2 regions of the Streptomyces sp. NPDC055078 genome follow, and region 2 is predicted to be linked to the other one. Evidence: predicted binding sites of a transcription regulator. Region 2 holds the regulator's gene; the other holds the start of a gene.
The links. The regulator HrcA, encoded in region 2, represses chaperone genes, less so after heat shock. The targets are predictions, from matches to a motif close to TTNGCACTCNGNNNNNCNGAGTGCNAA.
Positions count from the first base shown of each region.

Region 1: a site for HrcA is predicted at 9,959-9,985, ahead of groES (co-chaperone GroES). Genes of this name have one in related genera too.

Region 1 covers NZ_JBSGUP010000059.1:986-19,938, reverse strand. Annotated here, with positions in the region: gene tsaB (tRNA (adenosine(37)-N6)-threonylcarbamoyltransferase complex dimerization subunit type 1 TsaB) at 1-466, shown strand, start outside; gene rimI (ribosomal protein S18-alanine N-acetyltransferase) at 496-957, shown strand; gene tsaD (tRNA (adenosine(37)-N6)-threonylcarbamoyltransferase complex transferase subunit TsaD) at 987-2,183, shown strand; gene ACWF94_RS08080 (hypothetical protein) at 2,180-2,470, shown strand; gene ACWF94_RS08075 (TetR/AcrR family transcriptional regulator) at 2,521-3,402, opposite strand; gene ACWF94_RS08070 (MFS transporter) at 3,502-5,043, shown strand; gene ACWF94_RS08065 (RNA polymerase sigma factor) at 5,300-6,562, shown strand; gene ACWF94_RS08060 (THUMP-like domain-containing protein) at 6,657-7,922, opposite strand; gene ACWF94_RS08055 (polysaccharide deacetylase family protein) at 8,243-9,121, shown strand; gene groES (co-chaperone GroES) at 10,133-10,441, shown strand; gene groL (chaperonin GroEL) at 10,577-12,202, shown strand; gene ACWF94_RS08040 (hydroxyacid dehydrogenase) at 12,515-13,543, opposite strand; gene ACWF94_RS08035 (SDR family NAD(P)-dependent oxidoreductase) at 13,745-14,518, opposite strand; gene ACWF94_RS08030 (multicopper oxidase family protein) at 14,529-16,040, opposite strand; gene ACWF94_RS08025 (MOSC domain-containing protein) at 16,244-16,918, opposite strand; gene ACWF94_RS08020 (LysR family transcriptional regulator) at 16,998-17,897, shown strand; gene ACWF94_RS08015 (WhiB family transcriptional regulator) at 18,491-18,814, opposite strand.
Region 2 covers NZ_JBSGUP010000246.1:924-10,841, forward strand. Annotated here, with positions in the region: gene ACWF94_RS20885 (S41 family peptidase) at 1-2,659, opposite strand, end outside; gene ACWF94_RS20890 (hypothetical protein) at 2,828-3,346, opposite strand; gene ACWF94_RS20895 (16S rRNA (uracil(1498)-N(3))-methyltransferase) at 3,799-4,551, opposite strand; gene ACWF94_RS20900 (nitronate monooxygenase) at 4,548-5,621, opposite strand; gene dnaJ (molecular chaperone DnaJ) at 5,908-7,041, opposite strand; gene hrcA (heat-inducible transcriptional repressor HrcA) at 7,042-8,067, opposite strand; gene ACWF94_RS20915 (MBL fold metallo-hydrolase) at 8,232-8,954, shown strand; gene ACWF94_RS20920 (DUF3097 domain-containing protein) at 9,160-9,918, shown strand, end outside.

The sequences.
Region 1 (18,953 bases), on a different contig from region 2:
GACGGCCGCGACGTTCGGTTCGGCCCTGGAGGTGCCGGTGTACGGGCTGTGCACGCTGGACGGACTCGCCTATGCGGCGGGCCAGGGCCCCGGCGCCGACGTCTTGACCGGACCGTTCGTCGTCGCGACGGACGCCCGGCGCAAGGAGGTCTACTGGGCGCGGTACGCCTCCCCGCGCGAGCGGATCGGTGACCCGGCCGTGGACCGGCCCGCCGATATCGCCGAGCGGGTCGCGGGGCTGCCCGCGGTCGGCGCGGGCGCGCTGCTCTACCCGGAGACGTTCCCCGGCGCCCGCGCCCCCGAGCATGTGTCGGCCGGGGCGCTGGCGGCGCTGGCCGCCGAGAAGCTCGCCGCCGGGGACACCGAATCCTTCGAGAACCAGGGCGGACTGCCGCCCCGGCCGATGTATCTGCGCAGGCCGGACGCCCAGGTGCCGAAGAACTACAAGGTGGTCACACCCCAGTGACCACCGCGCCGGCCCCCGTACTGCGCGAGATGCGCTGGTGGGATCTGGGGCCCGTACTCGACATGGAGCACGCCCTCTTCCCGGAGGACGCCTGGTCGCCCGGGATGTTCTGGTCCGAGCTGGCGCATGCGCGCGGTCCGGCGGCCACCCGCCGCTATGTGGTCGCCGAGACCGGCGGGAAGATCGTCGGATACGCGGGTCTCGCGGCGGCGGGCGGCCTCGGGGACGTACAGACGATCGCCGTCGCCCGTGAGCAGTGGGGGACCGGCCTGGGGTCCCGGCTGCTCTCCGAACTGCTGCAGTACGCCACCGCCTTCGAGTGCGACGAGGTGTTCCTCGAAGTGCGGGTGGACAACACCAGGGCCCAGAAGCTGTACGAGCGCTTCGGCTTCGAGCCCTTCGGATTCCGCCGTGGCTACTACCAGCCGGGCAATGTCGACGCGCTCGTCATGCGGCTCCATGTGCACGGCAGGAACCCAAGTGCGCGGTAAGAACGCGGTAAGAACAGGGATGAACACTGATGGCTGACGAACCGCTCGTACTCGGTATCGAAACCTCCTGCGACGAGACCGGCGTCGGCGTCGTCCGCGGTACGACGCTGCTCGCCGACGCGGTCGCCTCCAGCGTCGACACCCACGCCCGCTTCGGCGGGGTGGTGCCCGAGATCGCCTCCCGGGCACACCTGGAGGCGATGGTCCCGACGATCGAGCGCGCCCTTAAGGAGGCGGGCGTCTCGGCCCGTGACCTCGACGGCATCGCGGTCACGGCCGGGCCGGGTCTCGCGGGCGCGCTGCTGGTGGGTGTGTCGGCGGCGAAGGCGTACGCGTACGCGCTGGGCAAACCGCTCTATGGGGTGAACCATCTGGCCGCGCACATCTGCGTCGACCAGCTGGAGCACGGGAAGCTGCCCGAGCCGACGATGGCCCTGCTCGTCTCCGGCGGCCACTCCTCGCTGCTGCTCGCACCGGACATCACCAGTGATGTACGGCCGCTGGGCGCGACGATCGACGACGCGGCGGGCGAGGCGTTCGACAAGATCGCGCGCGTGCTGGACCTGGGCTTCCCCGGCGGTCCGGTGATCGACCGGCTGGCGCGCGAGGGCGACCCGCTGGCGATCGCGTTCCCGCGCGGGCTGACGGGTCCGCGTGACGCCGCGTACGACTTCTCCTTCTCCGGGCTCAAGACCTCGGTGGCCCGCTGGATCGAGGCGAGGCGCGCGGCGGGCGAGGAGGTACCCGTACGGGATGTGGCGGCGTCCTTCCAGGAAGCGGTCGTCGATGTGCTGACCCGCAAGGCCGTACGGGCCTGTCTGGACGAGGGCGTCGACCATCTGATGATCGGCGGCGGGGTGGCGGCCAACTCACGGCTGCGGGCGCTCGCCGAGGAGCGGTGCGAGCGGGCGGGCATCCGGCTGCGGGTGCCCCGGCCGGGGCTGTGCACGGACAACGGCGCGATGGTGGCGGCCCTTGGGGCGGAGATGGTGGCGCGGAACCGGCCGGTCTCGGATCTGGAGCTGTCGGCGGACTCGTCGCTGCCGGTGACCGACACCCATGTCCCGGGGGCGGCTGCCCCGGAGGCAGGGCGTGCGCACGACCACGGTCATGGCCACGGGGACGGTCACGGTCATGGCCATGCGCACGGTCACGGCCCAGCGCATCACCATCACCATGACCATGACCATGTGCACGAGATCAGCAAGGACAATCTGTACTCATGACCGTCGTCGCGCTGATGTGGGAGGCCAGGGCCGTCCGGGGCCGGGGAGCGGAGCTGCTGGAGTGGGCCCGCGCACAGGAGCTGGCCCGGGAGCCGGTGCGCCGTGAGTGCTTCCGTGCGGCGGGCGACCGGGTGCTGGTCATCACCTGGTGGGAGGTGGCCGATGTGAGTGCCGACCTGCCCGAGCTGCCGGAACCGGCGGCGTATCTGATCACCCGGGCGGTGCACCGCTGGCGGTTCGAGTCCCTGGGCACGGGGGGTATGGGGAGTATGGGGAGTACGGGCTGAGAATGGCCCGCTCCGCCCCCTGAGGCCCGCACGGCCTCTGACCTCGCGCCTCACGCCTCCGGGGCAGGGCTTGTCTGCCGGGTCCGGTTCAGCAGTCCGTCCACGATCGCCGTCAGCTGCTCGGCCACGTCGTAGTCCTGTAGTTCGTCCCAGCGGGCTGTCAGCTCGGTCAGCCGTGGCAACTCGGCCGCGTCGTTCTCGGCGAGCATGCCGGGCCAGTGCCGTTTGCGGTCGGGCTCCTCGGCGCGGCGGGCCCTGGCGGCGCGGAAGACGAGGTCTCCGTACACGAAGTGCCAGATGGTGCGGTACGTCCGGACCGCCTGCTCGGCACTCTGCCCGCAGCGCATCGCCGAGTCGAGGATCTCCTCGACCATCCACAGCGCGTCCTTGTCGGTGAGGTCGCCGAGCGCGAGGACCTTGAGCACCCAGGGCATCTGATCCAGGACCCAGTGCATATGGAGTGAGGCCGCGATCAGCCGGGCGCGCGGATCGGTGGGCAGCTCCGGGCGCGGGAACGTCGCCGATGCGCCGGAGAGGGTGAGCATCAGCAGCTCGTCCTTGTCCCGGACGTAGTGATAGAGCGCCATCGGCGTACTGCCGACCTCCTTGGCGACCCGCCGCATCGAGAGGGCGTCCACGCCGTCCTCCTCGATGACGCGGCGCGCGGTGGCGACGATGGTGGCGGGGTCCAGTCTGCGCGGACGCCCGACACCGCGCTTCTTCTCCGCCCCGGCGGGTTTCCCGCCCGCCGGGGCGTCCGGGGCGTTCCCCGCCCGCGCCCGTCCCTTTCCGGTGCTCGGTTCCCCGGCCATCCGCTCCCCAGGGACCTGTTCGTCAGGCACCTGTTCGTCAGGCACCCGCTCCTCAGGCACCCGCTCCTCGCCGATCCGCTCCTCGCCCATCCGCTCCTCAGGCATCCGCTCGTCAGACATCTCCGTATTCTCCCGTGCCTCCCGGGATTAATTTCTGTACGCGTATAGTAATCCTTCGAGACAGAGGGACGGTGAGGATCATTCCGGGAAGGGAAACCGATGAACGACCAAGCGCGGCAGACGCGTTGGGTGCTCACCGTGGCGCTCACCGTGCAGTTCCTGGTGTCGCTCGACATGTCCGTGGTCAATGTGGCACTGCCCGACATGCGCGAGGACCTCGGATTCACCTCCGACGGCCTGCAATGGGTCGTCGGCGCGTACGCCCTCACGTTCGGCGGTCTGCTGATGCTCGGCGGCCGGCTCAGCGATGTCGTCGGCATCCGCCGCACCCTCACCGCGGGCCTGACGCTCTTCGGCCTCGCGAGCCTGATCGGCGGTTTCGTACAGTCCCCGGGCGCGCTGATCGCCGCCCGCGCGGTCCAGGGAGTCGGCGCCGCCGCCCTCGCGCCCGTCGCCTTCACCCTGATCACCATCACGTTCGCCGCGGGCCCGGCCAGGTCCAAGGCGCTCGGCCTGTGGGGCATGTCCGGCGCGGCCGGCGGCGCCATCGGGGTGCTCGCGGGCGGACTCCTCACCGACGCGGCCGGCTGGCGGTCGGTGATGCTGGTGAACGTCCCCATCGTGCTCTTCGCGATGGCCGCCGCCGCGCGCGCGAGCCTCTCGGCCGGGCGGGACCGGGCCGCGGCACCCCGGCTCGATGTCGCGGGCGCGCTGCTGGTCACCGCCGGGATGACGTTGCTCGTCCTCGGCCTCGTCCGTACGGAATCCCAGGGCTGGGGCTCTTCGACGACCCTGGCGACCCTGGGCGCGGCCGTCGTCCTGCTCGCCGCCTTCGCCGGGGTGGAACTGCGCGTACGGCAGCCGCTGCTGCGCCTCGGGCTGCTCGCCAACCGTCCCGTGCTCGGCGCCAACCTCTTCTCGCTGCTGCTCAGCTCCGCTCAGTTCGCCGCCTTCTTCTTCTGCTCGCTCTATATGCAGCAGGTGCTCGGGTTCGGTGCGTCGGCGACGGGCGCGGCGTTCCTGCCGTTCTGTGTGGGCCTGGTGGTCAGTGCGGTCATCGCCACCAAGGTCGTCGCCGCCGTCGGCATCCGCGCGCTGCTGGCGCTCGGCGGGCTGCTGGGCGCGGCCGGGCTCGCCGGGTTCGCCCTCACCGCGACGCCCGACGGGAGCTTCGCGTACACCATCCTGTGGCCGTCGCTGCTCAGCAGCGCCGGTATCGGCCTGTGCTTCGTCCCGCTGGGGACCGCGGCCACCAAGGGCGTCGCCGTGGGTGAGACGGGCATGGCGTCGGGTCTGCTCAACAGCTCGCGCCAGATCGGCGGCTCCCTCGGCCTGGCCGTCCTGGTGACCGTCGCCACGTCCGTCGCCGGTGCGACCGGGGACGGCGGCGGAGTCGAAGAAGCGATGGCGAACGGTTTCCGCGCGGCCTTCTGGGTCTGCTCGGCGCTGCTCATGGTCGGCGTCGTGGTGGCGCTGACCCTGCTGCCGGGGCCCGAGAGGACCGCACCGGAGAGCGCCGGAGAAGACTCGCCGAAGGATCATGAGGGTCACGGGGGACAGGAGAGCCATGGGGGACACAAGGGGCACGAGGGCCATGGGGGAGACGCCGATCAGGCCGTCTCCCGTGCGTCGCGGAGGTGAGTGTCCTCGTCCCGTTCGCGCGGTGGTCCGGACCGGCGACTCGGCCGGGGCGTGAACGGCCCTGCTGAGGACCCCGGCACCGCGCCGGCTGGGCCGGGGCAGCAACTGCCCTGCCGAGGACCCCGGCCCCGCGCCGGCCGGCACCCGCGCCGCCGCCTCATCCGCGCCGACCGGCACCCGCGTCGCCGCACACCCTCGTCCGCGTCCGCCCGACCAGTGGTTTGCCCGCCGTCCGGGGGACTGTTTTCATGAGGCGGTGACGGCAGGGACGGCAGCGAGCGCGGTGGAAGCGGTGTTCCGGATCGAGTCGGCGCGGATCATCGCCGGTGTCACCCGGATCGTACGAGATGTGGGCATCGCCGAGGAGATCGCTCAGGACGCTCTCGTCGCCGCGCTGGAACGGTGGCCGGAGTCGGGCGTTCCGGAGAACCCGGGCGCCTGGCTCATGGCCACGGCCAAGCACCGGGCGATCGACCTCGTACGCCGCAGGGAGAACTACGCGCGCAAGCTGGCGGAGGTCGGGCGCACCCTGGAGGACACCCCGCCGCCGGCCGGGCTGGACCCCGAAGACCCCGAAGCCATCGACGACGATCTGCTGCGGCTGATCTTCACGGCCTGTCACCCCGTGCTCTCGACCGAAGCCCGGATCGCACTCACCCTGCGGCTGCTCGGCGGACTGACGACCGAGGAGATCGCGCGGGCCTCTCTGGCGGCCGAGCCGACCATCGCCCAGCGCATCGTCCGCGCCAAGCGGTCCCTCGCCAAGGCGGGCGTCCCCTTCGAGGTGCCGTACGGCCCCGACCGGGCGGCACGGCTCGGCTCCGTCCTGGAGGTCATCTACCTCATCTTCAACGAGGGCTACTCCGCGACCGCGGGCGACGACTGGCTCCGCCCCGCCCTGTGCGAGGACGCCCTCCGGCTGGCCCGGGTGCTGGCCGCCCTGATGCCCGGCGAGCCCGAGGTGCACGGGCTGGCCGCCCTGCTGGAGATCCAGGCATCGCGGACCGCCGCGCGTACGGGCCCGGACGGCACGCCGGTCCTCCTCGCCGACCAGAACCGCACCCGCTGGAACCGGCTCCTCATCCGCCGTGGCTTCGCCGCACTCGCCCGTGCGAACGCGGCGGGCGGGCCCCCGGGGCCGTACGCCCTCCAGGCCGCCATCGCCGCCTGTCACGCCCAGGCGATCCGCTACGAGGACACCGACTGGCGGACCATCGCCACCCTGTACGGACAGCTCGCAGCCGTCGCCCCCTCCCCGGTCGTGGAACTGAACCGCGCGGTCGCGATCTCCATGTCCGAAGGCCCGGCCTCCGCCCTGGCGCTGGTGGACGCCCTCGCCGATGAGCCCGCTCTTAAGGGCTACCACCTGCTGCCGAGCGTCCGGGGCGACCTGCTGGCCCGCCTCGGACGTACGGCGGAGGCACGCCAGGAGTTCGCACGGGCGGCGTCCCTGACCCGTAACGAGAAAGAGCGCGAACTGCTCCTCGCACGGGCTGACCCGCCCCCGGGCGCGGGTTAGCGGTCCGGCGCGGCTCATGGGCCGCACCGGGCGCGCAGGGGAAGTGAGCGGCGTACAGCGGAGCTGAGCGGCGGGCAGGAGGCGCGGGCGGAGGTTACGCGGGGTGGCCGATCAGCATCGTCGGCGCTCCGGCCACCCTGGTCAGGAACACGGTCGCCGCGTTGGGCCCCTGAGGCTTCACCCTGCGGCGCAACTCCTCGGGTTCCACCGCCGATCCGCGCTTCTTCACCGTCAGGACGCCGACCCCGCGCTCGCGCAGCAGGGCTCTGAGGCGCTTCAGATGGAAGGGGAGGTGGTCGGTGATCTCGTACGCGGTGGCGAAGGGCACCGGTCGCAACTCGTCCGAAGTGATGTACGCGATCGTCTCGTCGATCAGACCGCCGCTCACCTCCTCGGCGACCTCCGCGACCAGATGGGCGCGGACGACCGCGCCGTCCGGCTCGTACAGATAGCGGCCGACCGGGCGGACCCGGGGGTGGGGCAGTCCACGGCCCATCAGGGAGTACGGGCCGGGCAGCAGGGTCGCGGTGATCCGCCTGGAGGTCGTGCCCCAGGGCGAGTCCGGGGCAGCACCCGCAGCCCGACCCGGGTGCGGCGCCTCGTCCGTGTGCGTATCCGTGTCCGCATCCGGGGCCGTGTCCGGGTGTGCACCGGACGACCAGAGCACCGCCTCTTTCACCTCGCCCCCGTCCGAGATCCACTCCGCGTGGAAGTCGTCCGGGATCAGCTCGTGCGGGACACCGGGCGCGACCTTAAGGGCGGCGTACGGGCGGCGGCGGGCCGCCGTGATCGCCCATGACAGCGGCGGGGAGTACGCCTCGGGGTCGAAGATCCGGCCCCGGCCACCCCGGCGGGCGGGGTCCACGAAGACCGCGTCGTACGGCGTCGTGTCGACCTCGGTGACATCCGCGCACCGCACCTCGATCAGCTCCGCCAGACCGAGGGCGTCGGCATTGGCGCGTACGGCGGACGCGGTCAGCGGGTCGCGGTCCACCGCCAGCACCCGGATACCGGCGCGGGCGAGCGCGATGGCGTCCCCGCCGATGCCACTGCACAGATCGGCCACGCCGCGTACCCCGAGCGCGGCGAAACGCGCGGCCCGGTAGTCGGCGACGGACTTCCGGGTGGCCTGCTCGACGCCGTTCGGGGTGAAGTACATGCGGTACGCGTCCGCCGCCCCGAACTTCGCCACCGCCCGCTGCCGCAGCCGGGCCTGCCCCAGCGCCGCCGAGACCAGCTCGGCGGGGTGCTCGCGGCGCAACCGGGTGGCGATCGCCAGTTCCTGGGCGGGGTCGTAGTCCCGCAGAGCGGCGAGCAGGGCGCGGCCCTCGGCGGTGAGAAGCGGGGAGAGGTCGTTCACCAGCCCATTGTGGGTCCCCCGCCGGACGCGGACGCCATTGGGCCAGGTGCCGGGCCGGTGTGGGCCGGGCGGGGGACGGTCCGTCCCGGGCGGCGGTGTCGGGCCGTTCGCGGCCGGCTCTGCTGACAGGATCCAGCGCCATGCAGCTAAGCGGACAAAAGGTAAACATGTGTACGGATGGCGACCTGGCCGCAGCGGATGACGGGCGGCACGGCGGCCGGTCGCGGCACTTGCCCCGGCACCGGTCCCGGTACTGGCTCCAGTACTGGCCCCGGTACCGGTCGTCGCGGCACCGGTCGCGGGATCGCTCGCGGGGCCGGGTGCTCGCGGCCGCCCTGCTGGTGACCCTGCTCGGTTCAGCCTGCGCGGCCGAGGAGGGCGACGGCCGCGACGGCGCACAGCCCCGGCCGGGTCAGCAGGCGGCGGAGCGCAAGGGCCAGGGGGGCGCACGCCCCGCGCAGCCGAACGACATCAAGCGCGTCCAGGCGGCCCGCGCCGCCGCCGCCCGGAAGTGGGGGCTCGCCGCCACACCGCTCGCCGCGCCCCGACCGCCCGCCGTCAAACCGAAACTCACCACCCGTCAGGGCTTCGAGGTCGCGGACGGCGAGTCCCTGCCGCCGGTCTTCACGACGGTGCCGGTCACGGAGAAGGTCGTCTTCCTGACGATCGACGACGGCTCGGAGAAAGACCCCGAACTGCTCCGGATGATGACCGAGCTTCAGATCCCGTACAGCGCCTTCCTCAGCGACTACGTGATCAATGACAACTACGGCTACTTCCGCCAGATGCGCGACCGTGGCGTCTCCCTCCACAACCACACCCTCAACCACCGCTATATGCCGGGCCTTTCCTACGACGCGCAGAAGCGGGAGATCTGCGGCCAGCAGGACAGACTCCAGAAGCTGTACGGGGAGCGCCCCCCGCTCTTCCGCCCGCCGTACGGCAATTACAACGACGACACACTGCGCGCCGCCCAGGCGTGCGGCGTGAAGGCGGTGCCCCTGTGGGCCGCCGAGGCGTTCCCCGACCACATGGAATGGCGTGAGTGGGACCGGGATCTGCACCCCGGCGACATCATCCTCACCCACTTCAGGGGGCGCGAGGACTGGAAGGGCACCATGCCCGACATGATCCGGCAGGTCATGAAGACCGTGACCGACAAGGGGTACGCGGTGGCCCGGCTTGAGGACTACGTATGAGCCGCGCCGCTCCTCCCCGACTGCGGCTCGGTCCGGGCGGTACGCGCCGCCGGGCGCCAGGCATCGGCCGTACGTGCCGCCGCCCGGTGTCCGGCGTGGGTGGTACGCGTCGCCGGGCGTCAGGCGCTGGCCGTATGCGCCACCGGGCGCCAGGCATCGGCCTTAAGCGCCAGCGCCCCGTGTCCGGCCCGGACGGTACGCGCCGCTCCGGGGCCCTGGCGTGAGCCTCGCGCACCGGCCGGCGGCCCCGCTCGCGGTCATGGCCGGTGCGCTGCTTCTCTGCGTGGGGTGCGTGCCCCGGTCCATGGACCCCATCGAGGACCCCATCGAACGGCTCGGCCGCAAGGCGGTCCAGCAGCCCGAGCGGGTACGCGGGACCGGCCCGGGGCGTCCGGCCGAGGCAGGGGGAGGAACCGGCCCGGGGCGGAAGGGCAGCTGGGCGGGACGAGCCGACCCGGCGCAAAGGAGCGAACTGAAGCAGCAAGCTGGGTCATCCGGGTATCCCGTGCGCCCCTTGCCACCAGTGCGCCCCCTGCGCGCCGGGGCGCCCGGGGCGCCGGAGCCGGCCGGGACGGCAGGGGCGCCGGGGGTACCCGAGGCGCCGCCTGGAATCCCCCGGGGACCCCGGAGCGACCGGCGCCCCGGCCTCCCTGGTGCCCTTAAGGCCCCCGCCCTCACCGAACCGGCCGCGCGCCTGCTGGCCCGCATCCAGCGCCCCCACCCACCCGCACGCCGAAGCCCCGGCTCCTGAGGTCCCTGAGGGTCCCTGGGGCCGGGAGTCCGGGGCCCGTCGCCGCACGCCATCCGCCTCGCCGCGCTCCGGCGCACCGCGCTCGATTGGCACTCCGCTTGACCGAGTGCTAATCACAGTCATAGTCTCGGGTCTGGCACTCCCCACTGGAGAGTGCCAACACAGCGACGGGCAGGTCCGGCACCCGCGACGACGGATCGACCTGGTCGCCACCTCAGACAGTTAAACCCCGTGAGATCTCCGAAGGGGGAGGTCGGATCGTGACGACCACCAGCTCCAAGGTTGCCATCAAGCCGCTTGAAGACCGCATTGTGGTCCAGCCGCTCGACGCCGAGCAGACCACGGCCTCGGGCCTGGTCATTCCGGACACGGCGAAGGAGAAGCCCCAGGAGGGCGTCGTCCTCGCAGTCGGTCCGGGTCGGTTCGAGAACGGCGAGCGCCTGCCGCTCGACGTGAAGACCGGCGACGTCGTGCTCTACAGCAAGTACGGCGGCACCGAAGTGAAGTACAACGGCGAGGAGTACCTCGTCCTCTCGGCCCGCGACGTTCTCGCGATCATCGAGAAGTAGGTCGGACCTCCGGGTTTCGCCCGGAAGACACCGCACACCGTTTGTTTTCTTGAACTGCGCCCTTGGCCCCCGCTGACACTTCACAACCGGGCGCTGAGGGCGCAGTTCGTCTCAGAAGAGGACTGAAACGCTCCCATGGCGAAGATCCTGAAGTTCGACGAGGACGCCCGTCGCGCCCTTGAGCGCGGCGTCAACAAGCTGGCCGACGCGGTCAAGGTGACCATCGGCCCCCGTGGCCGCAATGTCGTCATCGACAAGAAGTTCGGCGCCCCCACCATCACCAACGACGGTGTCACGATCGCCCGCGAGGTCGAGGTCGAGGACCCGTACGAGAACCTGGGCGCCCAGCTGGTGAAGGAGGTGGCGACCAAGACCAACGACATCGCTGGTGACGGCACCACCACCGCCACCGTGCTGGCCCAGGCGCTGGTCCGCGAGGGCCTGCGCAATGTCGCCGCCGGTGCCTCCCCGGCCGCCCTGAAGAAGGGCATCGACGCCGCCGTCAAGGCCGTGTCCGAGGAACTGCTCGCCACCGCCCGTCCCATCGAGGACAAGGGCGACATCGCCGCGGTCGCCGGTCTCTCCGCGCAGGACCCGCAGGTCGGTGAGCTGATCGGCGAGGCCATGGACAAGGTCGGCAAGGACGGTGTCATCACTGTCGAGGAGTCCAACACCTTCGGTCTTGAGCTGGACTTCACCGAGGGCATGGCCTTCGACAAGGGCTACCTGTCGCCGTACATGGTGAGCGACCAGGAGCGTATGGAGGCCGTCCTCGACGACCCGTACATCCTGATCAACCAGGGCAAGATCTCCTCGATCCAGGACCTGCTGCCGCTGCTGGAGAAGGTCATCCAGGCGGGTGGCTCCAAGCCGCTGCTGATCATCGCCGAGGACGTCGAGGGCGAGGCCCTGTCGACCCTGGTCGTGAACAAGATCCGCGGCACGTTCAACGCCGTGGCCGTCAAGGCCCCCGGCTTCGGCGACCGCCGCAAGGCGATGCTCCAGGACATGGCCACCCTCACCGGTGCCACCGTCATCGCCGAGGAGGTCGGCCTCAAGCTCGACCAGGCCGGTCTGGACGTCCTGGGCTCCGCCCGCCGGGTGACCATCACCAAGGACGACACCACCATCGTCGACGGCGGCGGCGACTCCGCCGACGTCGTGGGCCGGGTCAACCAGATCAAGGCCGAGATCGAGTCCACGGACTCCGACTGGGACCGCGAGAAGCTCCAGGAGCGGCTGGCGAAGCTGGCCGGCGGTGTGTGCGTGATCCGTGTCGGCGCCGCCACCGAGGTGGAGCTGAAGGAGAAGAAGCACCGTCTGGAGGACGCCATCTCCGCGACCCGCGCCGCGGTCGAGGAAGGCATCGTCTCCGGTGGTGGCTCCGCGCTCGTCCACGCCGTCAAGGTCCTGGACGACAACCTCGGCAAGACCGGCGACGAGGCCACCGGTGTCGCCGTCGTCCGCCGTGCCGCCGTCGAGCCGCTGCGCTGGATCGCGGAGAACGCCGGCCTTGAGGGCTATGTCATCACCTCCAAGGTCGCCGAGCTGGACAAGGGCCAGGGCTTCAACGCCGCGACCGGCGAGTACGGCGACCTGGTGAAGGCCGGCGTCATCGACCCGGTCAAGGTCACCCGCTCCGCCCTGGAGAACGCGGCCTCCATCGCCTCCCTGCTGCTCACGACCGAGACCCTGGTCGTCGAGAAGAAGGAAGAGGAAGAGGCCGACGCGGGCCACGGCGGCCACGGTCACTCCCACTGACACCGTGCGTCGCGACGGCCGTCCGCGGCCGTAGCCCAGCGGTAGGTACGAAGCCGGGCCCGGTGCCCCCGTCGCGGGGGCACCGGGCCCGGTGCTGTGCGGGCCTGGTGCCGCGCGGCCCGGACGGCGCGCTCACCACGCGGGGTACGTCGGATCCGGTCCGCCCAACCGCTCCGGATCGGCGAGGATGTCGATCTCGACGAGCTTCCCGCCCGTGATCGTGACGCCCATCACCGACACCCGGTCGTACCCCGGCCGAGGCACGACCGGGCACGACCGGGGCACGACCGGGGTACGAGGGCCCGGGTCGGCTCACGCGGAACGGTCCAGCGTCGCCGCGAGCACCGGTTCCGCGAAGGGCAGCCCCTTCCCGTACCGCTCCAGCTCGTCGAGCGCCAGATCCGCCATTCGGTGCAGCTCATTGCCGAGCGAACCCGCCAGATGCGGGGTGAGCAGCACATTCGGCAGCGTGTACAGCGGGGAGTCGGCGGGTGGAACCTCCGGCTCCGTCACATCGAGTACGGCGGAGAGCCGGCCAGGGACCAGCTCCGCCAGCAGCGCCTCCTGGTCGATCAGCGAACCGCGCGACGTATTGATCAGCGTTGCCCCATCGGACATCAGGGCCAGCCGGCGGCCGTCGATCAGATGGCGGGTCGCCGCCAGCTCCGGCGCGTGGACCGAGACGACGCCGCTGCGGCCGCACAGTTCGTCCAGACCCGTCCGTACGGCTCCCAGCGACTCAGCCTCGGCATCGGTGACATACGGATCGTGCAGCAGAACGCGCATGTCGAACGGGCGCAGCAACTCGATCACCCGGCGCCCGATCCGCGAGGCGCCGACGATCCCCACCGTACGGCGGTAATTGCCCGCGTCCGTCAGGTCCCGCCCCCAGTCGTGGGCGGCGCGCAGCCGCCCGTAACGCCGGGCGGTGGGCAGGATCCGCTTGCCCGCGAAGAGGATCGCGGCCAGCGTGTACTCCGCGACGGGCAGCGCGTTGGCGGACGCGGCGGACGCCACGGTGATGCCGCGCTCCCAGCAGGCATCGGTGATGTGGTGCTTCACGGAACCGGCCGCATGGACGACCGCACGCAGCCGGGGGGCGGCGGCGAGCACCTCGCGGGTGATCGGGGGCGCTCCCCAGCAGGTCAGCAGCACATCGGCGGAAGCCAGCGCGGTCGCGACAGCGGGCGGAGGGGCGGTCAGATCATGGGCGACCAGCCATGGATCGGTACGGGCGAGCGCGGCGAGCCGGTCGACATGCCGCCCGGTGAACAGCCGCTCCGCGATGCCGGGCCCCATGGCGAGCAGAACCTCGGGCCGGTCGCCAGTGGCGTCGTGCATGGTGAAACCAACTCCTCCTCCATCGCCGTACACCTCGTACCGCCCTGTGCACCCGCCCGGAACGGGGCCGGCCCCGGAACCGGAACGGAAAGGGGGCCCGGGACCCGAACCGGGACCAGCACCGGGACCCTGTCCGGTGGGCCGCCGACTCCGGTGGTCCGCCCACTCGGGTGGCCCGCCGACTCGGGCGGGGCCCACCCCCTACTGCGGCCCGTACCTGCGGCCCGTCTTCGAAGTGATCCCGCCCAGCACACCGCGCGGCGCCAGCTTCACCACACCCATCAGCGCCTTGTACCGAGGGTCGGGGATCGAGACCGCCTTCCCGCGCGCCAGGTCCGCGAGCGCGGTCTCCACCACCTTGTCCGCGTCCAGCCACATCCACCCGGGGATGTTGTCCGTCCCCACCCCGGCCCGCTGGTGGAACTCGGTGCGGACGAAACCGGGGCAGAGCACCATGAGCCGTACCCCCGACCCGGCCATGTCCCGCGCCGCGCCCTGGGTGAACTGGACGACCCACGCCTTCGACGCGCCGTAGGTCCCACGGGGAACGAAGGCCGCCACCGACGCCACATTGACCACCCCGCCCCGGCCGCGCTCCCGCATCGGCGCCGTCGCGGCGGAGGTGAGCCGCAGCACCGCCTCGCAGTGGACCTTCAACATCGTCAGCTCATCGGCCATGGACACCTCCAGGAAGCGTCCCTTGTTGGTGAAGCCGGCGTTGTTGACCAGCAGATCCACCGGGCTCTTCCGGTCGGCGAGCCGCTTCTCGACCGCCGCGATCCCGCTGTCCAGCGACAGGTCCGCGGTCAGCACCTCCGCTTCGATGCCATGCCGGTCGTGCTGTTCGGTGGCCTGCTCCCGCAACCTCTTGGTGTCGCGGGCCACCAACACCAGGTTGTGTCCCTCGGCGGCGAGGCGCCGGGCGAACGCGGCGCCGATGCCCGCGGTCGCTCCCGTAATCAGTGCGGTCGTCATAGGCGGCACGTTAGTGCCCCGCGTGCGACTCCGGCGCCCGCACACTGCCCGCTTTCTGCCCCTTCTCCACCACGACGAACTGGCCCATCATCCCCAGATCCTCGTGATAGAGCAGATGGCAGTGATACATATACGGAGTGTTCGGGTCCGCGGGCCCGTCGAAGCGCATCGCGAGCTTGACCGTCGAGCCGGGCGGGACGAAGACCGTGTCCTTCGCGCCGCGCAGCTGCGGCGGTGGCTCCCGGCCGTCCACCTCCAGCACCCGGAACTGCACATCGTGCACATGGAAATTGTGCGGGGTGCCGTCATCGTTGCGGACGACCCAGGTCTCGGCCGTGCCCCGGGTGACGGTCGCGTCGATCCGGTCCATCTTCATCTCCTTGCCGTTGATCCCGGTCGTCACCAGCCCGAAGGTCCGCTCGCGCACCGAGTCCGAGCCGTTCGGCACCTCCGGTTCGGCCAGCTCGGCGGGCAGCGCGGGGGCCGGGCGCAGGGTGTCGGCCGCCCGCAGCTCCAGGATGTCGAAAGTGTCGTCGCCGCCCGCGAACCGCTGCCCCCAGCCGTCGCCGTAGCTGGTGTGCGGGAAGCTGCGCAGCACGGTTCGCTCGCCCGGCTTCATCCGCACCACGATCTCCGCCCGCTCACCGGGCGAGAGCTGGACGCGGTCCAGCCGGAGCCCCTTCGGCAACAGCCCGCCATCACTGCCGATCATGGTGAACTGCCGGTCGTCGGAGAAGCCGAAGTCGTAGACACGGGCGGTGGAGGCGTTGACCAGGCGCAGCCGTATCAGCTCGTCGCCGACCGTCCGGTACGGGTCGAGGGTGCCGTTGACCAGGGTGCGGTCGCCCAGGAATCCGGTCTCCCGCAGAAAGCCGTGCCCGAAGTCGAACCTCGCGCCGTCGAACCGGACGTCCTGGACTATGACGGGCAGGTCGTCGATGCCGTAGCGCTTCGGCAGGGGAAGCTTCGCCGAGGCGTCATCGTCTATGAGGAACATCCCGGCGAGCCCGCGCTGCACATGCTTCTCGGTCCTGCCGTGCGGATGCGGGTGGTACCAGAGGGAGGCGGCCGGCTGGTCCACGGTCCAGTTCGGTGCCCAGGTCCCACCGGGGGCGACCATCTGATGCGGGCCGCCGTCCATCTTCGCGGGCAGATGCATGCCGTGCCAGTGCACCGTGGACTCCTCGCCCAGGGTGTTCTTGATCCGCACCTGGACCTTCTCGCCTCGCTCCGCCCGCAGTGTCGGTCCCAGATAGTCACCGTTGAAGCCCCAGGTCGGAGTCTGCCGTCCGGGCCTGAACTCCTTCCGGCCGGATTGCATGGTCAGATCGAAGACCCGCGTACCGTCATCGCGGACGGTCGACTTCGCCAGTGGCGGGACCGCCAGCTCGCGGGTGAACTTCGCGCCTGCGGTGGATATGTCGGCGGTGGAGTAGAGCCAGAAGGAACCGCCGGCGACCGCAGCGGCCACCACGGCCATCACGGTCCCGAGACTGATGAGAACGCGCTTCGTACGGGACATGCTTCGAGCGTCCCGGGATCCGTCGACGGTGACATCGGGGACCGCCCCCCAGCCACCCCCCAATCAACTCCCCTGTTTCCTTAGGGATTCCCCCCGAGCGCGCGGTCCGGGGCGCGGGCGCCGGTCAGCTGTCGGCCGGTGAACTGGTCAACCAGACAACCAACCAGACAGCCGGTCAGCCGGTCACGATCACGCGCGCCCGGTCAGGCGCCGGCGCCGTACCGCTCCACATACGCCCGGGCCTTCCACAGCAACTCGGAGTGGAGCGCGTCACCCGCTGCCAGCACCTTCGGCAGCAGGCCGCGTTCGACGGTCGCGGCGCGGAACGCCAGGGCGACCGTCACCTCGTGACCAGGCCGGTGGACGATCTCGATCGGGTCACCCGCGCGGATCGCGCCCGGCTCGATCACCCGCAGATAGGCGCCGGGGGAGCCGTGCCCGGTGAAGCGCTTGACCCAGCCCTGCTCGCCCAGCCAGGACGCGAACGTCCGGCACGGAATACGCCCGGTCGTCACCTCCAGCACCAGCCGGTCGCCGATCCGCCAGCGCTCGCCGATCAGCGCCGCGTTCATATCGAGACCGGAGGTGGTGAGGTTCTCCCCGAAGGTTCCATTGGTGAGCGGGCGGCCCAGTTCCCGCTCCCAGCGGTCCAGGTCCTCGCGCGCGTACGCGTAAACGGCCTGGTCCCGCCCGCCGTGATGGCGCGGATCGGCGACGGTGTCCCCCGCGAGGCCGCTGCCGCCCGCACCCTTGGCGCCGGGGTCCGTCACCTGTACGGCCCCGTCGACCGGGCGTTTGTCGATGCCCGTGGTGCCGCCGGGGGTGTCGGTATAGGCCACCGTCTTCGGCCGGCCCACATTCACGGTCAGCACCTTCATGGCGGCCACGCTACCGGCCTGTCTCAAAGTGTCCACTCGAAAATTTCCCTCATACCCAAGCATCACTTATCATCAAAGGGTGATCGAGGCCCGTCATCTCCGAGTTCTGCGCGCGGTGGCCGCCGCCGGATCCTTCTCCGCCGCCGCGCGCACCCTGGGCTGCACCCAGCCGGCCGTCAGCCAGCAGATGAAGGCGCTGGAGGCATCGGCCGGCACCCCGCTGCTGATCCGTACGGGCCGGGAAATGCGGCTGACCCAGGCCGGGGAGACGCTGGTCCGCCATGCCTCCGGCATCCTCGCCGGTCTCACCGCCGCCGAGGAGGAGATCGCGGCCATCGCCGGACTGCGGGCCGGCCGGGTGCGCCTGGTGTCCTTCCCCAGCGGCAGCTCCACCCTGGTCCCGGTCGCCCTGGCCGCCCTGCGCGCGGCTCACCCGGGCACCCGGGTCTCGCTCGTCGACGCCGAGCCGCCGCGTTCGGTGGAGATGCTCCGGGAGGGCGACTGCGATGTGGCGATCGCCTTCCGTTACGGCGGCTCGGCCGAGCGCGGCGCGGAATGGGGCGATCTGATCGTCCGTCCCCTGCTCACCGACCGGCTGGTGGGGCTGGTCCCTGAGGGCCACCGGCTCGCGGACTCCGGCACCGTCACCATCGGTGATCTCGCCGACGAGCCCTGGATCGCGGGCTGCCCCCGCTGTCGGCGCCAGCTCGTGGAGGTCTGTGAAGCGGCCGGGTTCACCCCCCGTATCGACTTCGCCACCGATGACTACCCGGCCGTGATCGGCCTGGTCGGAGCGGGTCTGGGTGTCGCGGTCCTCCCCGAACTGGCCCTGGAGTCGGTACGTCTGAAGGGCACCCGCACCGTGACCCTCGACCCCCCGGTCGCCCGCGAGATCGTCGCCCTCACCCTCCCCGACCTCTCCGGGGTCCCCGCGGTGGCGGCAACGCTCGACCAGCTGAGCCTCGCGGCCACCCGCTGACCCGGCCGGTTCGCGCCGACGACCGGCCGCGCGGCGCCGACCCCGGACGGAAACCAGGACCTGCCCGTGGACGTCATCCCGGGCGGGCCCGGAAGCAGGTCCCCGGACGCTCCGGACACATCCCCGTACGGGAGGGACCCTTCAGGACAGAACCTGGGCGGAAAACGCCAGGCGTAACCCCGGGCAGGACCCCGGAAGCGGGACGGTGGTCTGCGGAGCACGCCAAAGGCCGGGGGAGACCGGAGGCTCAGGGTCCGGAACCCCGGAACCCCGGAACCCCGGAACCCCGGAACCCTGGAACCCCGGAACCCCCGGAACCCCCGGAACCCCCGGAACCCCCGGAACCCCCGAAACCCCGGAACGGCCCGCGTCGCCCGGGGCCCGGCGCCCCTAAGGGCCGGACGGCGACCCGGCGGACCGGACCGGGACCCCCGCGTGCCACCACCCCCGCGCGCCACGACCCGCGCGCGTCCCGGCGTGGATCCGGGCACGCCAAGGGCCCGAAAGCCGGGAGCCTGCGGGCAGGCACGGGCCCGGACCATCGGGTGGCGATATGCAGGAACGTTTCTGCTGAGGGAGGGGCTCGCGGGACGTCAACCCCGCCCCGCCCCCGGCGCGCTCGTCGCCGGGACCAGGCGGTGCCGGGCTCGTCCCATCAGCTCCTCGCGTTCGTCCTCCGTCAGTCCGCCCCACACGCCGTACGGCTCCCGCACCGCCAGCGCGTGTGCCGCGCACTCCGCGCGGACCGGGCACCTCATGCAAACCTCTTTCGCCGAGTTCTCGCGCGCACTCCGTGCCGCGCCTCGCTCGCCCTCGGGATGGAAGAACAGTGAGCTGTCCACCCCACGGCAGGCCGCGAGGAGCTGCCAGTCCCACAAGTCGGCGTTGGGTCCGGGAAGGCGGGAGAAATCTGCCATAGCGCTTGCCCCTTGAAACCGTGGCTGAAGTGGATTCGGTCAGGTCGCGCGCACGGGCTGGGATACGAGCCGCATCCGGCACCCGCACCATGCTCCACGACCGTACATCTACTGTGTAAGTAGATGTAAATATGACGTA
Region 2 (9,918 bases):
CGCCGCCCGCCGGGGAGACGGTCAGCTCGACGGGTTTGCCCGCCGCGCCGACCAGCAGGGGCCAGGGGCCCGCGACCGGGTCGACCGGCCTGCCGTCCACCGCGAGGAGCGTGTCGCCCGCGCGGACCGCGACGCCGGGCGCGGCGAGCGGGGAGTGGGCCTGGGGGTCGGAGGTCTCGGACGGCAGCACCCGGTCGACGCGCCAGGTGCCCTCCGCCGTACGGGAGATGTCCGCGCCGAGCAGACCCTGGCGGGTGGCCCGGCTGCCGTATCCGCCCCTGGGGGTGACATACGCGTGCGAGGTCCCCAGCTCCCCCTGTACCTCCCAGAGCAGATCGACCAGATCGTCATGGGTGGCGAGCCGGGACAGCAGGGGGCGGTAGCGGTCCAGTACGGCGTCCCAGTCCATGCCACCGAGGTCCGCGCGCCAGAAGTTGTCGCGCATCAGCCGGCCGGCCTCGTCGTACATCTGCCGCCACTCGGCGGCCAGGTCGAGCGTCTGGCGTACCCGGGAGAGATCGACGGTGATGTTGGTGTCGCTGTCCTCGTCGCGGGAGGCGCGACGGTCGCTGGGCACGACCTTAAGAGTGCCGTCGGTGTAGAGCAGCACCCGCTTGCCGTCCCCGCTGACGGAGAAGCCCGAGGCGTCCGACGACAGTTCCTCACCCTGCCGCTGGACCAGGTCGTACCGCTCCAGGGTGCTCTTGGGCCCCGGGTCGTCGGGGGTGGCCCGGGTCGCGCCCAGCACTCCGTGCAGCGGATGGCACAGCCACAGCACGCCGTCCTTCGCCGCGCGCAGATTCGAGTAGCGGGCGGCCTCGACGGGGAACGGCACTATCCGGTCGGCGAGTCCTTCGAGGTCGATACGGGTGACGGGCACCCCGTTCTCGCCCTCCTCCGGCTCGTCGCGGCCACCGTCAGCTCTCTCTGATTTTTCGGGTTTGTCCGGCTCGAACGCCCGCCCGTGGCGCTGCGGTCCGAACGGTGACGGTGTCGTCGCCGCCAGGGTGATCAGATGCGGCCGGCAGCCGCCGACGAAGGCGAGGTCGAAGACATGGGCGTCGTAGACCGGGTCGAAGGCACGCTCGGAGAGGAACGCCAGATGCTTGCCGTCGAGGGTGAACGCGGGCTGGTAGTCCCGGAACCGCAGCTCGGTCGCATCGGTGACGGACAGATCGGCGGTGTTGGCCAGCTTGAGCTGGCGCAGCGGCGTCGGCCCGGCGTGCGACCAGGCGAGCCAGCCGGAGTCGGGCGAGAAGGCGAGCCCGGTCGCCTCGCCGTCCTCGCCCCGGTCGACCTCGCGCACCTCTCCCGACTCGCGTTCGACGAGCAGGACCCGTCCGTCGTGCGAGGCGACGGCGACCCGTCCGCCGTCCGGCGCGACAGCCAGGCCGAGCACCCGCCCGAGCTGCCCGGCCCCGAGCCTGCGCGGGGCCGTACCGGCCGTCGCGCCGGTCGCGGGGGCGAACTCCAGCGCGTCCTCGCCCTCCGCGTCGGTGACCCAGACGACGTGTTCCGCCCCGTCGGCGCGGAAGGTCCGGGGCATCCTGGCCCGTACGCCCGGGGTCGCGGCGACGGCCCGCGCGGGCCCCTCGCGGTGGGTCACCCAGTGAATACCGCCGCGGATCTCGACGGCGCTGCCGCGCCCGGTGTGGTCGGGCGCGGCGGAGCCGAAGTGGTAGTCGGCGTTGACGGGGCGGGGCCGCAGATCGGTGCGCTGTCCACCGAGCCTGATGTCCAGGCGGCGGGCCTCGGCGCCGTCGAGGTCGTCGACGATCCACAGCTCACCGGCGCGGGCGTAGACGACCCGGGTGCCGTCGGTGGCGGCGTGGCGGGCGTAGAAGCCGCCCTCCTCCACCGGGGTGTGCCGCCGCAGTCCGGAGCCGTCGGGCAGGGAGGAGTACAGGGCTCCGACGCCCTCGTGGTCGGAGAGGAAGGCGATTCTTCCCCGGGCCCCGGCCTCCGCCCCGGCCGCTGCCTCTGCCCCGGTTCCGGTTCCGGTTCCGGTTCCGGTTCCAGCCTCCGCCCCGGTCCCGGCCTGTGCCTCGCCGGAGGAACTCCCACCGGCCCAGAGCGGATACTCGATGTTCCCGTCGAGTCCGGCGTGCAGGCGTACGAAGGTGCCGTCGCCCGCGCGGTCGATCCACAGCTTCCCGGCGGTGCCGCCCCGGTAGCGCTTCCAGGCGGCGGCCTCCCGGCCCATGGTGGCCGACAGCAGCAGAACGCCCGGCCCCGCCTCGTACGCCACATCGCCCACCGGCCCGTACGGCAGGACCGCCCCCGGCCCACCGTCGAGGGACACGGCCCGCGCCCAGGTGCGCCGCAGGCTGGCCTGGCCGTGGGAGGTGATGGCCAGGATCTCGCCGTCCGGGGTCCAGCCGCGTACGGAGGTCTTGTGGCTGCCCCAGTGGGTGAGCCGGGTCGTGGGCCCGCCGTCGACGGACGCGCAGTGCACCTCGGGTGCGCCGTCCCGGCGCGAGGTCCAGGCGATATGCGTGCCGTCGGGCGAGAACCGGGGGTGGTCGACCGGAACGTCGTCGGCGCTGACACGCCATGCGCGACCGCCGTCGAGCGGGGCGATCCAGACGTCGTCCTCTGCGGTGAAGGCGATCAACTCGCCGTGGATATGCGGATACCGTAGGTAGGCAGGGTGCGTCACAGGGTCACCCTAGGCAGGCCGGGGGTGTGCGGTCACTGCTTTGGCGGACAACCGCTCCAGCGGGCGGGCGGCGGGTGGGGGCGCGGCGGGGGACATCCGGGGAGGCGCGGGCGGGCCCGGCGCGGGTGAGGACGGCGCGGGTGAGGACGGCCCCGGCGGGCCCGGTGCTCATTTCGGGTCGGCCGTCACCGTCTCGGTGACCGTGACCGTGACGGTGGGGCGCGCGCCCCCGCCGGGCGGGCCCGAGCGGGACGGCCTGCCTGACCCGGTCTCGCAGTCGCCCAGGAAAGTGGCCGTGAAAACGACCTTGCCCTCGACCCTGGCCACCAGATCACCCCGTACGCAGGAACCCGAACGCTCCTCCGTCACCTTGCCCTTGAGCGTGATCTCTCCGCCGCCGCCCGTCTCGCCCTCGCAGTCGACGGTGGCGAAGGCCGGAGCGACGGGCGCGGCCGAAGCCGGTGCTCTCGTCCCGTCACCGAGCACCGCCGTGCAGGTGAACCAGCTCACCACGAAGCCGAGCCGCTCCAGCGCGCCGGTCGCCGTACGGTCGGTGGTGAGCGAAACGGCCGAGGCGTTCAGCCCTCCGCCCGTGGGCTCACAGGCGGTGAGCCCCACAACTGCCGCCCCCGCCAGGCCGATCGCGGACAGGACGCGTCCGCGGCTGGTGTGTGTCGTGCCGTTCATGGACGGCAGCGTGACACCGCGCGGCGCCGAGGAAAAGAGCGGTTGCGGACACACACCCCGTACGGTCGCCGAATTGAGCCGAACCAGTCCCGCCAGGGTGCGCTGCGTGGAGCGGACGGGGCGGTATGGGCGGTCGCTGGGACGGGGGTTCGGGGGGTGACGTGTGCGCGTGCGCGGTGCGTGCGGGTGCTCGGGTGGGGGTGCGCCCTGGTCCCGGGCGGGGGCGCGTGTCCTCAAGCTCCCCAGGGCTCCGCCTGGGTGGGGGTGCCCCCGGCGCAGCCAGGGGGAGGACCCCCAGGACGGGCTGGGTTTGGCCGCGCACGCGTCACAGCGCTCGGCCCGTGGGACGGCACGCCCTCCGGGCGTGTCCTCAAACTCCCCCAGGGCTTTGCCTGGGTGGTGCCCCCAGACGGGCTGGAGTTGCCCGACTCGCGCCGAAAGGCGGCGGGGGCTCAGAGGTCCTCGGCCCAGCGGCCGGTGCGGGTGAGGAGGAGGGCGAGGGCGGCCGTGCCGGCGGTGGAGGTGCGCAGGACCGTGCGGCCGAGGCGGTAGGGGGCCGCGCCCGACTCGGCGAACAGGGCCAGTTCCCCGGGGGAGACGCCGCCCTCGGGTCCCACGACCAGCACGATGGTGCCGTGGGCCGGGAGTTCGGCGGTGGCCAGCGGTGTCGCGCCCTCCTCGTGCAGGACGGCGGCGAAGTCGGCGGTCGCGAGGAGCGCCGCGACCTGCTTGGTCGTCGCGGTGTCCGCGACCTCGGGGAAGCGGAGTCTGCGGGACTGCTTGCCCGCCTCACGCGCGGTGGCCCGCCACTTGGCGAGGGACTTGGCGCCCCGTTCGCCCTTCCACTGCGTGATGCAGCGCGCGGCGGCCCACGGCACGATCGCGTCGACGCCGGTCTCCGTCATGGTCTCGACGGCGAGTTCGCCGCGATCGCCCTTGGGAAGCGCCTGGACGACGGTGATACGGGGGCTGGGCTCCGGCTCCACCGGGAAACCGGCCGGCTCCACGATCAGCCGGTCCTTGCCCTCGGTGCGTACGACGACTCCGGCGGCGCCCCGGCCATGACCGTCCGTCAGCACGATCTCCTCGCCGGGCGCCAGCCGCCGTACGGAGACGGCGTGCCGCCCCTCAGGGCCGTCGAGGGTGAACTCCGAGCCGGGCCCGACGCCGTCCAGCGAGTCCACGACGAACACGGGCGCGGTCATGAGGCCCCCTGCTTGGCCAGCTCCGACCGCACGGACTCGACTTCGTCGGCCAGCAGTTCGACGAGTTGCCCGGCGGGCAGCTCACGCGCCATCCGGTGCCCCTGCCCGGCCCACAGCGACATCCCCTGGGCGTCGCCCGCCTTCGCGGCGGCCTTGCGCAGACCGCTGGTCAGATAGTGCACCTGGGGGTAGGCGGCGGGGGCGTACGGCCCGTGCTCGCGCATGAAACGGTTGACGAGCCCCCGGGCGGGCCGCCCGGAGAACGCGCGGGTGAGTTCCGTACGGACGAAGAGCGGGTTGGTCAGCGCCTGCTTGTGCAGGGGGTGCGCGCCGGACTCCGGGGAGACGAGGAACGCGGTACCGAGCTGCGCCCAGGTCGCCCCGGCGGCGATCACGGCGGCGATCTGCTCACCGCGCATCAGACCGCCCGAGGCGATGATCGGCAGCCGTACGGTCTCGTGGACCAGCGCGACCAGGGTGAGCAGCCCGATCCCGGCGCCGTCCGCCGCCGGGTTGTCGCGGTGGGTGCCCTGGTGTCCGCCGGCCTCGACACCCTGGACGCACAGGGCGTCGGCGCCCGCCCGCTGCGCGGTCTGCGCCTCTTCGGGGGTGGTGACGGTGACGACGGTGAAGGTGCCCGCCCGGGTGAAGGATTCGAGCACTTCGCGGCTGGGGCAGCCGAAGGTGAACGAGACGACGGGGACGGGGTCGTCGCGCAGGATGGCGAGTTTGGCCTCGTAGCCGTCGTCCCACCCGGCGTCGGGGTCGCCGAGCGGGGTCTCGTACCAGGTCGCCTCACCCGCGAGCTGGTGCCGGTAGACCTCGATGGCCGCGGGGTCGGCGGTCTTGGGCTGTGGCATGAAGAGATTGACCCCGAAGGGCCGTCCCGTGAGCCCGCGGATCTGTTTGATCTCCTGGTACATCCCGTCCGCGGTTTTGTACCCTGCGGCGAGGAATCCGAGGCCCCCGGCCTCGGACACAGCGGCGGCCAGCTGCGGGCCCGAAACGCCGCCCGCCATGGGGGCCTGCACGATCGGATATCGGCAGAGATCGGTCAGTGCGGAGGACATGCGTGCATCGTGTCATGCCGTTCCCGGCCCACCGAATCGAGGCCGTCGTGCCCCTGGGGGGTACGGCGGGAGGCGTCCGCGCGGGATCTCCGGGGGTACGGCCGGAGGCATCCGCGCGGGACCCCTGGGGGTACGGCCCGAGGCGTCCGAGCGCACTGTCGGGGCCGCCGTGTACGCAGCGCCGCCGGACCGGTGTGCACACCACCGCCCCACCCCCATGCGTACGGCCCCGGCCGATCCCCGCCTTGAGGTGCGCGGGGGCCTGCCGGGGCCGTACGTATGCGGGCTAACGACCGTTGAACGCGTCCTTCAGCCGGGAGAAGAGGCCCTGCTGTCCGGGCTGGAACTGGCCCAGCGGGCGCTCCTCGCCCCGCAGCTTCGCCAGCTCCCGCACCACCCTCTCCTGCTCCGGGTCCATCTTGGTCGGCGTCATCACCTCGACGTGCACGATCAGATCGCCGCGCCCGCCGCCGCGCAGATGCGTGATGCCCCTGGTGTGCAGCGGAATCGACTGCCCTGACTGGGTGCCCGGCCGGATGTCGACCTCCTCCATGCCGTCGAGGGTCTCCAGCGGCACCTTCGTACCGAGCGCCGCCGCCGTCATCGGAATCGTCACCGTGCAGTGCAGATCGTCGCCGCGCCGCTGGAAGACCGGGTGGGCGACCTCATGGATCTCCACATAGAGATCACCGGCCGGACCGCCGCCCGGGCCGACCTCGCCCTCGCCCGCGAGCTGGATACGGGTGCCGTTGTCGACACCGGCGGGGATCTTCACGGTCAGCGTCCGGCGGGAGCGGACCCGTCCGTCGCCCGCGCACTCCGGGCAGGGCGTCGGCACGACGGTCCCGAAGCCCTGGCACTGCGGGCAGGGGCGGGAGGTCATGACCTGGCCCAGGAAGGACCGGGTCACCTGCGAGACCTCGCCGCGGCCCCGGCACATGTCACAGGTCTGCGCGGACGTACCGGGCGCGGCACCCTCGCCGGAACAGGTCGTGCACACCACGGCGGTGTCGACCTGGATGTCCTTCGTGGTGCCGAAGGCCGCCTCGTTCAGCTCGATCTCCAGGCGGATCATCGCGTCCTGACCGCGCCGCGTACGCGACCTCGGCCCGCGCTGGGACGCCGTACCGAAGAACGCGTCCATGATGTCCGAGAAGTTCCCGAAGCCACCGGCTCCGAAGCCGCCCGCACCGCCGCCCGCCTGGGACAGGGGGTCTCCGCCGAGGTCGTAGACCTGTTTCTTCTGCGGGTCGGAGAGCACCTCGTAGGCGGCGTTGATCTCCTTGAACCGCTCCTGCGTCTTGGGATCGGGATTGACATCCGGATGCAGCTCTCGCGCGAGCCGCCGGAATGCCTTCTTGATCTCGTCCTGCGATGCGTCGCGGCGCACGCCGAGTACGGCGTAGTAGTCCGTGGCCACTTACGACTCCGCCAGGATCTGTCCGACGTAACGTGCCACTGCGCGTACCGCTCCCATCGTTCCGGGGTAGTCCATGCGGGTCGGTCCGACCACGCCGAGTTTGGCTACTGCCTCGTCGCCCGAACCGTAGCCGACAGCCACGACGGACGTTGCGTTGAGTCCCTCATGGGCGTTCTCGTGACCGATCCGTACGGTCATGCCCATTCCGCCTGATTCCTTGGCCTCGCCGAGCAGCTTGAGAAGCACCACATGCTCTTCGAGCGCCTCAAGCACCGGCCTGATCGTCAGCGGGAAATCGTGTCCGAAGCGGGTGAGATTGGCGGTACCGCCGATCACCAGCCGCTCCTCGGTCTCCTCGACCAGCGTCTCCAGCAGGGTGGAGAGCACGGTGGTGACGGCCCCCCGGTCCTCCGGCTCGAAGGAGTCGGGGAGGTCCTGCACCAGCTGTGGCACATCCGCGAACCGGCGGCCCACGACCCGGCTGTTGAGCCGGGCCCGCAGATCCGCGATCGCGGTCTCGCCGATCGGCGCGGGACAGTCGATCATGCGCTGCTCGACCCGTCCGGTGTCCGTGATCAGGACGAGCATCAGCCGGGCGGGCGCCAGAGAGAGCAACTCCACATGGCGGACCGTGGACCGGGTGAGCGAGGGGTACTGGACGACGGCGACCTGCCGGGTGAGCTGCGCGAGCAGCCGTACCGTACGCCCGACGACATCGTCCAGGTCGACGGCGCCGTCCAGGAAGCTCTGGATGGCGCGGCGCTCGGCGGACGACAGGGGCTTGACCCCGGCGAGCCTGTCGACGAAGAGCCGGTATCCCTTGTCGGTGGGGATGCGTCCGGCGCTGGTGTGGGGCTGGGCGATGAACCCCTCCTCCTCCAGCACCGCCATGTCATTGCGCACGGTGGCCGGGGACACCCCGAGCCGGTGACGCTCGGTGAGCGCCTTGGAGCCGACCGGTTCCTCGGTGCCGACATAGTCCTGGACGATGGCGCGCAACACCTCAAGTCTGCGTTCGCTGAGCACGCGCACACCTCCAGCTGTGATTCCTTGGTGACTGCCTGGCACTCCTCCTGTGCGAGTGCCAGGATTTCCCCGTGCCAGTGTACGGCCGTGGGGTACACCCCTAGCAAGGGCGACCGAACACGGTACCGCGCGACTGCGCTGGTCGTTGCCAGTAGGTTCGCGGTATGGACGTCGGTTGGGAAGACTTCGGCTGGGAGCGGCTGGCCGAGGGGGTGGGACGGAGGCGGCTGCCCGGCTGGGACGCGACCTGTGGGCTGATCGCCGGGACGCGGGGCGTCCTCCTCTTCGACACGGGTGCCACCCTCCGCGAGGGCGCCGAGCTGCGCACCCAGGCGCAGGCCCTGCTGGGCGGTCGCCGGGTGACGCACATCGCGCTGAGCCATCCGCACTTCGACCATGTGCTGGGGACGGCCGCGTTCGCGGGGGCGGAGGTGTACGGCGCGGTCGGCGTCGACGCGCTGCTGCTGCGGTCGCGGGACGAACTGCGGGCCGATGCCGTACGGCACGGGGTGGCCCCCGACCGGGCCGCTGAGGCCGCCGAACTGCTGGTGGCACCCGGGCACACGGTCTCCGGCGAGCGCACTCTCGACCTGGGCGGCCGGCAGGTGCTGCTGGTGAACGCCGGTCCCGGGCACACGGGCCACGATCTGGCGGTCCTGGTGGCGGGCGACCCGGAGGTGGTGTTCTGCGGCGATCTGGTCGAGGAGTCGGGCGAGCCTCAGGCCGGTCCGGACGCGATCCCGTCCCGCTGGCCCGCGGCGCTGGACCGGCTGCTGTCACTGGGCGGCGAGGACGCGGCGTACGTACCGGGGCACGGGGCGGTGGTGGACGCGGCGTTCGTCCGGGCACAGCGGGACGCCCTGGCGGAGCGGTACGGGGTGTCGTAGGTGCGCTGCTGTGCAGTGCCTGTGCGTGCTTGTAGTGCTTGTACGTGCGGTGCTTGTACGTGCTTGTGCGTGCCGTCGGTGCCGTGAGCCCTGAGGGTGCGTCGCGTCGCGGGGAGGTCGCGGGCAGGTCGTGGGGACCGGGTTCGGGCCGGTGTGTCGCGGTGGCGGCGGCGCCGACGGGCGCGTTCCCTTGCAGAATGTGCGCATGCGCAGTTACAGCCCCGATCTGACCCCGCCCTGGAAGAAGTCCGCCCCGGCCCCCGAGGTGGCCGCCGACCCCGAACTGGTCGTGGAGGAGGTCACCACGGGGTTCTGCGGCGCGGTGATCCGCTGCGAGGCCGGAACGGTGACCCTGGAGGACCGCTTCGGCAAGCACCGGGTCTTTCCGCTCGCCCCTCAGGGGTTTCTGCTGGAGGGCGAGGTGGTCACCCTGGTCCGCCCGTCGGGCGGCCGGACCGCGCCCGCGCGTACGGCATCGGGGTCCGTCGCGGTCCCCGGCGCGCGGGCGCGGGTGGCGCGGGCGGGCCGTATCTACGTCGAGGGCCGCCACGACGCCGAACTGGTCGAGCGGGTCTGGGGCGACGACCTGCGCATCGAGGGGGTGGTGGTGGAGTATCTGGAGGGCATCGACGACCTCCCCGCCATCGTCGCGGAGTTCTCCCCCGGCCCGGACGCCCGCCTCGGAGTCCTGGTGGACCATCTGGTGCCCGGCTCCAAGGAGTCCCGTATCGCGGCCTCGGTCACCGACCCGCACGTCCTGGTCGCCGGTCACCCCTACATCGACGTCTGGGAAGCGGTGAAACCGTCCTCGCTGGGCATCCCCGCGTGGCCGAGCGTGCCCAGGGGCCAGGACTGGAAGACGGGCGTATGCCGTGCCCTGGGCTGGCGGGTGGAGAACACGGGCCAGGCGTGGCAGCACATCCTGTCCCGCGTGGCCTCCTACAAGGACCTGGAGCCGGAGCTG